3 linked regions of the Undibacterium parvum genome follow. The protein of the gene in region 2 interacts with the protein of the main gene of each other region in a pairwise test. Links are inferred from orthologs where the notes say so. Each region holds a gene or a part of one and is shown on either strand. Other genes may lie near its edges.

The links.
Region 1: the proteins of ssb (region 2) and recO interact in binary tests that used the Escherichia coli proteins (3 or more experiments, as listed by UniProt). The link is inferred for Undibacterium parvum from one-to-one orthologs.
Region 3: the proteins of ssb (region 2) and EJN92_RS08895 interact in binary tests that used the Escherichia coli proteins (3 or more experiments, as listed by UniProt). The link is inferred for Undibacterium parvum from one-to-one orthologs.

Annotation. Positions count from the first base shown.
Region 1 is NZ_CP034464.1:248,815-251,869, reverse strand. The notes cover bases 160-3,055. They hold recO (DNA repair protein RecO), read left to right. Parts: upstream 160-1,134; coding sequence 1,135-1,977; downstream 1,978-3,055. Other genes in these bases: acpS (holo-ACP synthase), read left to right, coding at 2,729-3,055; pdxJ (pyridoxine 5'-phosphate synthase), read left to right, coding at 1,974-2,732; era (GTPase Era), read left to right, coding at 221-1,123; rnc (ribonuclease III), read left to right, coding at 160-224. In the rest of the region: more of rnc, read left to right, coding at 1-159. UniProt on the Escherichia coli protein: Involved in DNA repair and RecF pathway recombination.
Region 2 is NZ_CP034464.1:2,762,100-2,765,241, forward strand. What follows is about bases 84-3,066. They hold ssb (single-stranded DNA-binding protein), read left to right. Parts: upstream 84-1,322; coding sequence 1,323-1,811; downstream 1,812-3,066. Other genes in these bases: EJN92_RS12075 (MFS transporter), read left to right, coding at 92-1,273; EJN92_RS12085 (hypothetical protein), read left to right, coding at 2,141-2,455; EJN92_RS12090 (methyl-accepting chemotaxis protein), read left to right, coding at 2,778-3,066. In the rest of the region: more of EJN92_RS12090, read left to right, coding at 3,067-3,142. UniProt on the Escherichia coli protein: Plays an important role in DNA replication, recombination and repair. Binds to ssDNA and to an array of partner proteins to recruit them to their sites of action during DNA metabolism. Acts as a sliding platform that migrates on DNA via reptation.
Region 3 is NZ_CP034464.1:2,038,840-2,041,943, reverse strand. The notes cover bases 138-3,082. They hold EJN92_RS08895 (primosomal protein N'), read left to right. Parts: upstream 138-556; coding sequence 557-2,608; downstream 2,609-3,082. Other genes in these bases: EJN92_RS08890 (hypothetical protein), read left to right, coding at 3,030-3,082. Also shown: hemE (uroporphyrinogen decarboxylase), read left to right, coding at 1-108; more of EJN92_RS08890, read left to right, coding at 3,083-3,104.

The sequences.
Region 1 (3,055 bases), 2.5 Mb from region 2 along the record:
TGGAGACCGCACTGTCGATACTTTCAAAGACCCCTGCCGCTAGAAAAAAAAGTAAGCCAAGAACTTCTCAGTTGAAACTGGCGGGGATTGCTACCATACAGGCGGATAGTCGCATAGACAACGACAGCGAAGCACTCGATTCAAAACCGGCTCAGGGTGTTTTTAATGGCATAAATAATCCTGACGTCGCAACACAACATAACTTAGATCCGAAAACAGTATGACTGATACCTTTGATAATTCTGAATTCCGATGTGGTTACATTGCCATTGTTGGTCGTCCTAATGTTGGTAAATCCACGCTGATGAATGCGCTAATTGGTGCAAAGGTGAGTATTACCTCACGCAAGGCGCAGACTACTCGGCATCGCATCACAGGCATACAGACCAAAGACAATGCTCAGTATATTTACGTGGATACACCAGGATTTCAAACCAGACACTCGAATCCTTTAAATCGCACCTTAAATCGTACAGTGACGAATACATTGACAGCTTCTGATGTCATTTTGTTTATTATTGAAGCGGGAACTTTTGGCGCGGCTGATCAACAGGTAATCGATTTGTTGCCCAAAAATGTACCTTGTATTTTGGTGATTAATAAGTCCGATCGCGTTAAAGATAAGGCGGTGATGATGCCCTTTGCGCAAAAAATTATGGCCTTGTTTCCTTTTGCTGCGGTGGTGCCAGTTTCTGCTACCTTGGGATTTCAATTGGAAAATCTGGAAGGCGAGACAAAAAAATATTTGCCTCTGAATGCTCCAGTTTTCGGCGAAGACGATATTACTGATCGTAGCGAAAAATTTCTCGCAACGGAGATCGTACGTGAGAAGCTATTTCGTTTTGTCGGTGATGAATTGCCTTATACCAGCACAGTGTTGCTAGAGAAATTTGAGCAAGAAGGTAACTTGCGACGTATTTTTATTGCGATCTTGGTCGAGCGCGATGGGCATAAATCAATGGTGATCGGGAATAAAGGCGCTCGCCTCAAAGACATCTCGACACAGTCTCGTCAAGACATGGAAAAATTGTTTGGCGGTCCCGTGTATCTTGAAATTTGGATTAAGGTTAAATCCGGCTGGGCGGATAACGAAGCTGGTTTGCGTGCGTACGGCTACGAATAAAACGACTCATGATGGAGGCGCTAATACGTCCCGATTTTGAGGTTTTGGCTGAAGGTGAGGCGCAAGGTGCCAAGTCGCCTATCATCCCGCCATCTCGGCCTATTAATACCGCAAAGCCGCGTGAGAAACGAATTCTGCAAAAAGATATTCGTTGTTTGCATCAGCCTGGCTTTGTGCTCCATTCTTATCCGTATAAAGAGACTAGTCTTATTCTCGACGTGTTTAGTCGCGACTACGGCCGCGTTGCTTTGGTCGCGAAAGGCGCTAAGCGCCCACACTCACAGTTACGTAATGTTTTACAGAGCTTTCAGCCCTTGAATCTAGGTTGGAGTGGAAAGTCTGAAATACGTACTTTGATCTCTGCCGAGTGGGTAGGGGGCATGCTCCCATTAGAAAAATCCGGACTCTTGTGCGGATTTTATCTGAATGAATTGTTGTTGAAGTTCCTCCTAAAAGACGCACCGCACGCCCTATTATTTAATCATTATGTATCGACATTAAGTCAACTTGCGCACAACGAGCCAGCGCAAATAGTGCTGAGGAAGTTTGAGTTGGCTTTGTTGACAGAATCTGGCTTAATCGGCGATCTATCCGTTTGTACTTTGTCGAAGAGTAGACTGATTGCAGATCAGTATTATGTACTTGAGCCAGAAAACGGTGCGCGTCCGGCTAGGGCAAGCGATAATATCCCTCGGGTACTCGGAAAAACGCTGCTCGATATGTGCAATGAGAATTACTCTGATACGACTACTCAGTTGCAAAGCAAAATATTGATGCGATTTTTACTCACGCATCATTTACATGGTATCCCCTTAAATACTAGACAAATTCTGATAGATTTGCAGAGGCTATGAATATTCACAACCAAACACAATTAATTGATCTCGGCATCAATATTGATCATGTCGCCACTTTGCGCAATGCGCGTGGGACGGCTTACCCCGATCCTTTGCAAGCAGCGCGCATCGCCGAGGAGGCTGGCGCTGATTGCATTACTTTGCACATGCGTGAGGACCGCCGTCATATTAAAGATGAGGATGTGAGACGCCTTCGTCCTCTAATACTGACTAGGATGAATCTAGAGGCGGCAGTGACCGCTGAAATGATAGATTTCGCTTGCAGTATTAAGCCACAAGATGTTTGCCTGGTTCCCGAGCGTCGCGATGAGGTGACTACTGAAGGCGGGCTTGATGTTGTTAAGTATTTTTCGAGAGTGGAATCTGCGGTCAGGCAGTTGCAGGCAGAGGGGATACGCGTGAGTCTGTTCATTGATGCCGACGAACAGCAGATGCAGGCATCCAAAGAAGTTGGTGCGACGGTTGTCGAAATTCATACCGGCCGATATGCCGATGCACTTGACCCAATGGCGCAAGCGAAAGAGTTGGAGCGAGTACATTCAGGTGTACTTGAAGCAGTCAAAAGAGGTTTAAAAGTGAATGCCGGACATGGTCTGCATTATACGAATGTACAGGCAATCGCGGCTATTCCCGCAATATCCGAGTTAAATATTGGCCATGCGATTGTTGCGCACGCACTTTTTGTCGGCTGGAGTAAGGCTGTTAGCGACATGAAGGCTATCATGGTGCAGGCAAGGTTAAGTGCCAAATGATCTTTGGCGTTGGTACTGATATCGTTCAGATTTCCCGCATAGATGCCGCCTTGTTGCGTAGTGGTGAACGATTTGCTGAGAAGATACTCGGCTCCGATGAAATTCTTATTTATCGTGCACGTAAGGCAAAGTCTAGCGTTCTCGGGCTGAGATTTTTGGCCAGCCGCTTTGCAGCAAAAGAGGCTTTTTCTAAAGCTTTAGGATTGGGGATGCGTGCGCCTATGAGTTGGCAGGCGGTTCAAGTTTTGAATGAGGCTGACGGTCGTCCGAGTGCCAAACTTAGCAGTCAACTAGGCGATTGGATGGGCGAACGCAAGCTGAGT
Region 2 (3,142 bases):
GGTTTTATCTTTGTATGGTCTTTGTATTATGATAAACGCAACATCTCCAGCGTGTGCTGGCACTGATGAGTCGCTCTCGGCTGGGTCTGGGATGAATCGCCATGAAATCCTGACCAGCAGCTCGCTGGCGTCGATTTTTGCTTTGCGCATGTTGGGCTTGTTCCTGATTTTGCCCATTTTTGCGCTGCACGCCAAAACTTTGCCGGACGGCGGTAATTTAACCCTGGTCGGTCTGGCGATGGGGATTTATGGCCTTAGCCAGGCTTTTGCGCAGATACCTTTCGGTATCGCTTCAGATAAATTTGGCCGTAAGCGCATCATTGTGATTGGCTTGATACTGTTTGCGCTGGGCGCGCTGATTGCTGCTGCCTCGCACACCGTGATGGGCATTTTGATAGGTCGCGCGGTGCAGGGCGCAGGTGCCATCTCGGCCGCGCTGACTGCCCTGATCGCCGATTCTACCCGCGAGCAGCATAGAACCAAGGCGATGGCCATGGTGGGCGGCTCTATTGGCATTACTTTCGCGCTGTCATTGGTGATCGCACCGGTTTTGTATCAAAGCATAGGCATGAGTGGTATCTTTTTATTGACCGCGGTGTTGGCGGTGGTAGCGATAGGCGTGGTGATCTGGGTCACGCCAGCGGCACCTTCCATCGCGCACGCCGAGAAAATACCCCTGAGCGTGGTGTTGAAAAATCCAGAATTGATGCGCCTAAATTTAGGTGTATTCGTCTTACATCTGAGCCAGGTCGCGATGTTTGTAGTGGTGCCATCGGCCTTGGTCCAGTATGCCGATATCCCCCTTGCCTCGCACTGGAAGGTGTATCTACCGGTGGTGTTCGGTTCTTTCATCGCAATGCTGCCAGCGATTTTTATTGGTGAAAAACAGGGCAAGATGAAGCAGGTATTTATTTTTGCGATCGCCTTGCTGTTGCTGGTGCAATTGGGATTTTGGCAATTTATGGATAGCCCAGCGATATTGATAGGCTTACTGTTCGCGTTCTTCCTGGCGTTTAATATTCTGGAGGCGAGTCAGCCTTCTTTGGTGTCGCGTATGGCACCACCGGCGGCAAAGGGCGCGGCTTTGGGGGTGTACAACACTTTGCAGGCACTAGGTCTGGCCTGCGGCGGTTTGCTCGGTGGTTGGCTCAATCAGTATGCCGGAGCATCAACTGTGTTTATTGTGAGCGCCGCATTAAGCCTCTTCTGGCTTATAATCGCAGGCAAAATGCCCGAACTGCCGCGCCGCGCTAAAACTGCCGCTGTAGAGTAGGCGTCTACAAACTGTTTAACACTGAACCACAGAAATATAGGAGAGTCGCATGGCATCACTCAATAAAGTCCAGATCATTGGCAATCTCGGACGTGATCCGGAAACCCGTTACATGCCCAGCGGCGACGCCATGACCAGCATCACGGTAGCGACTACCGAGAACTGGAAAGACAAGGCGACCGGCGAAAAGAAAGAAGCGACAGAATGGCATCGCATCACTTTCTTCGGTAAGTTGGCTGAAATCGCCGGTCAATACCTGAAAAAAGGCTCACAAGTTTACGTAGAAGGTAGCTTGCGTACCCGTAAGTACACCGACAAAGACGGCGTAGAAAAATACGCAACCGATATCAAGGCCGACACCATGCAAATGCTGGGTAGTCGTCAGGGTATGGGCGGCGGCGCTCCTATGGATGATGAGTCTTACGGTGGCGGCGCACCGTCAGCGCCACGTCAAAGCGCAGCACCGGCACCACGTCCTGCACCAGCAGCGCGTCCGGCACCGAATTTCTCTGACATGGATGACGACATCCCTTTTTAATTCCTGTTAATGGAAAGTGCCAAACAAAAAAGCAGACTTTTACTAGTCTGCTTTTTTTATTTTCAGAGTGGCTTTTCATCATGCTTGAACTCCATAGGGACTCGAGTCCTCGTGAATTTTTTTTGGCAAAAAATCATCAAAATCTAAAAACATCTTGGTTTTTAATGGAAATAAGGTTTTTTTGATACTTATTTGAGTAAATAATTTAAAAATATTCGTATTTTGTATCGTTTTGTGTCAACGCTTCTGTCTATGCCTGCGTTTTGGCTAGTATAGAATCTTTGCCTGCACACAGTCTGAAGCGAAGATTCCCACCAAGGAGTCTTAAAATGATTTACGAAATTCTGGTTCGCCCATCGTATAGCAAACGTATGACCTCAGACCATCTGGTATGGATAGAGAGCGACTTGCCTACGCGTTCATTTGAAAAGTGGTTGTTTGAGCAATCGCTGATGGATGGTAGTGGCCGCGCAGCGATAGTGCGCTGGAGCATAGTACAGAGCCAAAAGCCTGCGCACTTCAAGTTAGCGACACAAGCCAAGGCTTTAATCAGCCGTATCACTGAATTGATGAGTGCTAGCCCAGAATTGGCGATGCCGCAGCAAGAACTGCAATTGAAAAATAAATCGCTGGCCTTGGCCTAAGGTTTAGAATCAAATGCGCTGATGCCAGGCGCATAGATCAATGCTAGTCTCGGTTTTAGAAAGCCCTTTCGGATATTTTCCGAAGGGGCTTTCTGCGTTAACACGAATATTCTGATCAATTCTTGAGATTCTCAAACTGCCAGTAGTCGCAGATAAATCTAAGGCTTAGGCTTAGGCTTAAGAATATTCGCGAGATGCATTTTTTGGAACTAAACTGGTTTTCGTTCATGCGGAATAGTATGTAATCTGATACTGTTCTTGTTAAGCACATTAGTTACCTTGAAAAAATTAATAACTTGCTATCTCTACCCAGGAGAAGACTATGTTAGGTTTGAGACAAATACATCAACTGAGCATCGCTAAACGACTTGGCATCCTCATCCTCAGTGCAGTGCTTGGCATCGCCGCACTAACAGCAATTTTTCTGTATTCTGAAAAATCTCTGATCATAGAAGAACGGAAAAGTAACGTCAGGCAAACCGTAGAGGTTGCGCACAGCCTGGTGCTTCATTATCACAGCTTGATTGCGCCAGATAAATTCAGTGAAGATGAGGCTAAACAGGGCGCGATGAAGGCAATCAAAAGTCTGCGTTACGGCGAAGGTGAGTATATCTGGATCAACGATATGCAACCCAAGATGATTATGCATCCGATTAAGCCCGAGTTAGACGGCAAGGATTTGTCCGG
Region 3 (3,104 bases), 720 kb from region 2 along the record:
TTTAATTTAGGTCATGGAATTTCTCAATTCACTTCACCCGATGCGGTCAGTGTGATGGTTGATACCGTGCACGAAGTGAGTCGTAAAATGCGCCAGAATGCGGCGTAATGTGCACTACAAAATAGTAAATAATTGGCATGCTTAAGATTTAACGAAGGCATATCGCCGCCCAGCCCAGTAGATTCGTCATGTTGCTCTGCACAACGTAGCAGCCATGCGGATCTCAAGGCAAAATGGCTGGGAAAGTGAATGAATTAGCCATATCAAATTTGCTGCATTTTGGCCTTCATTCTGTTACTTATGCACAAATTTGGGGAAACAAAAATCCACCAGAAAATTTATTTTCAGTATTTTTGTTTTTTTGCAAGTCATTGTTTTTAAACGAAATATTTTTTGCTTTTAGATTGAGCATTCTGTTGAGACCCGCATAAAACCTAGCATAAAGGGGGGGCAATAGATAGTTCTCCACAAAGTTATCCACAGAATATGTGGATATGTCAAAAAACCCTTATAAAACCGATAGTTAGCTCACTTCTTCAAGGTCTACATTAAGTTCGTGGAACATTGCATACTCAAAGTCGCACTTGACACACCGTTAGATCGCTTTTTTGACTACCGCTGGCCGACTAGCGCAATTACGAATGCAGAGGGCGAACAAGTCGTCCCAGCTTTACCGCAAATTGGGCAATTGGTGCTATTGCCGTTTGGCAGTCAGCAATTAATGGGTTTGATCGTCGCGATCAGTGATCACACCGACGTGCCTGAGGCCAAACTGAAAGATGCACTGGAATTGCGCAGCCAATTGCCAGGCTTGAGCGAAGAATGGATAGCGCTGTGCCGTTTCGCTGCGGATTACTATCAACGGCCCTTGGGTGAAGTCGCCTTGCCTGCTCTGCCACGCAATTTGCGGGTAGGCAAAGCGGGCACGCTGGAGCGCAATCTTAAAAAACTTGCCAAGCTGGTACCGGCCCTCGATGCCAATCCAAATCCAGAACCGCCGCTCAATCCGGCGCAACAAGCGGCGGTCGATGCCATTGCGGGCGCGCCAGGTTTTGCACCTAGTCTTTTGTACGGAGTGACCGGCAGCGGCAAGACCGAAGTCTACTTGCAGGCCGCGGCGAAGATTTTGGCGCAGGCGGCGCAGGCTCAAGTACTTATTTTGGTACCAGAAATCAATCTCACCCCGCAGTTGGAAAACAATATCCGCAAGCGGTTTTCTGGCATACAGATTGCCACTTTGCACAGCGGCATGGCAGAAGGTGAGCGGCTGCAGCATTGGCTGGCCGCGCATCTGGGGCAGGCCCGCATCATACTCGGCACCCGCCTAGCGATACTTGCCTCGCTACCCCATTTAAAAATGATCGTGATCGATGAAGAGCACGATCCTTCTTATAAGCAACAAGAAGGACTGCGCTATTCGGCGCGTGATCTGGCTGTCTGGCGTGCTCATCAATTGGCGATACCGGTCGTGCTGGGCTCGGCCACTCCTTCGCTGGAAAGCTGGCAGCATGCCAAAGTGGGGCGTTACCGTAAGCTGGAATTACGTGAACGGGCCGTCAAGGATGCAGTTTTACCCGTGGTGCGCGTCATCAATCAAGAGCATGAAAAACCCAAAGATGGTTTGACCACGCCGCTCATCAACGCGATACACCGTCGTCTTGAGAAGGGTGAGCAGTCACTCCTGTTTCTGAATCGGCGTGGATACTCGCCCGTGATCGCCTGCGATGCCTGTGGCTGGATCAGTGATTGCACGCGCTGCACCGCGCATCTGGTGATGCATAAGTTGGAAAATAAGTTGCGCTGCCACCATTGCGGTTACGAGCAAAGGATACCGCGTCATTGCCCCACTTGCGGCAATATTGATCTGCAACCTCTGGGGCGTGGCACTCAAAGATTGGAAGAGGGCCTGAAATTAATTTTTCCTGAGGCCAGGGTTTTTCGTATCGATGCCGATTCCACCCGCTTAAAAGGCAGCGCTGCCGCCGCCTTCGATACCGTGCACAGGGGCGAGGTGGATATTTTGATCGGCACTCAAATGGTTGCCAAAGGGCATGATTTTAAAAACTTGACCCTGGTCGGCGCGCTCAATCCCGACAGCGCCCTGTTCTCACAAGATTACCGCGCCAGCGAGCGATTGTTCGCGCAATTGATGCAGGTGGCAGGCCGTGCCGGGCGCGCCGCGCAAAAGCAGGGCGGGAATATCAGCGAAGTGTTGATACAGACCCGTTATCCCGACCATCCTCTGTACCACGCCCTGATGGCGCACGATTACGATCGCTTTGCCAATGATTTGCTGGACGAGCGTCAGCAGGCCTGCATGCCGCCGTTTATGTATCAGGCGCTATTGCGGGCCGAAGCCAAGGAGCTGCAAAGCGCTCTGGACTTCCTACATCAGGCCGCCAATTGTTGTGCTCATGTCGGCATCACCATCCATGAGCCTATACCTATGAGTATGACGCGGGTGGCAAATGTGGATAGGGCGCAATTATTGGTAGAGTCAGTCTCACGCCCAGCCTTGCAGGCGTTTTTGAAGGAGTGGATAGCGACTTTACGGGGTTTGAAAAGCCGCCTGAAATGGGGCGTAGAAATAGACCCCGTGGATATTTAAAATAAGGCAGCCCGCTTGCGCATATTCCATGCGGCTGTTGGCGGTGCATGGCTGGTACACCGCATAGATGCTCATTGTTGGGCTATGCCTGCGTAACAAGCAAGCCCGGCGCGGCTTAGCGGCGGTTTCGCTCGTTCCGCCATATGTATCACGACCTATGCCCGTTTGAATTCTTTGAAGACTATGCTAGCGCCAAACTTTGGGTGACTCAGCAAATACCCGGTCTGCGCTAGACCTTCTGTCTTCAGCTTAAGACTAGATTAAGGCTACATTAAGTATCGATTACTAATACTTGATATTTGTCGCTAGCGAAATTTGATACTTGCCCTCTACACTGGCGCTGCCTAAATGGCAATGGACGCAGGGCAAGCTTCGCAGGTGCTGCGTGCTTTCAGACACACTCTTAATAGGAATAAACGCAATGTTGAAACTCAAAGCTGGCCTGACACTGAGCGCCCTGTGTGCAGGATTGTCCGGTTGCTACGTGGTGCCTATG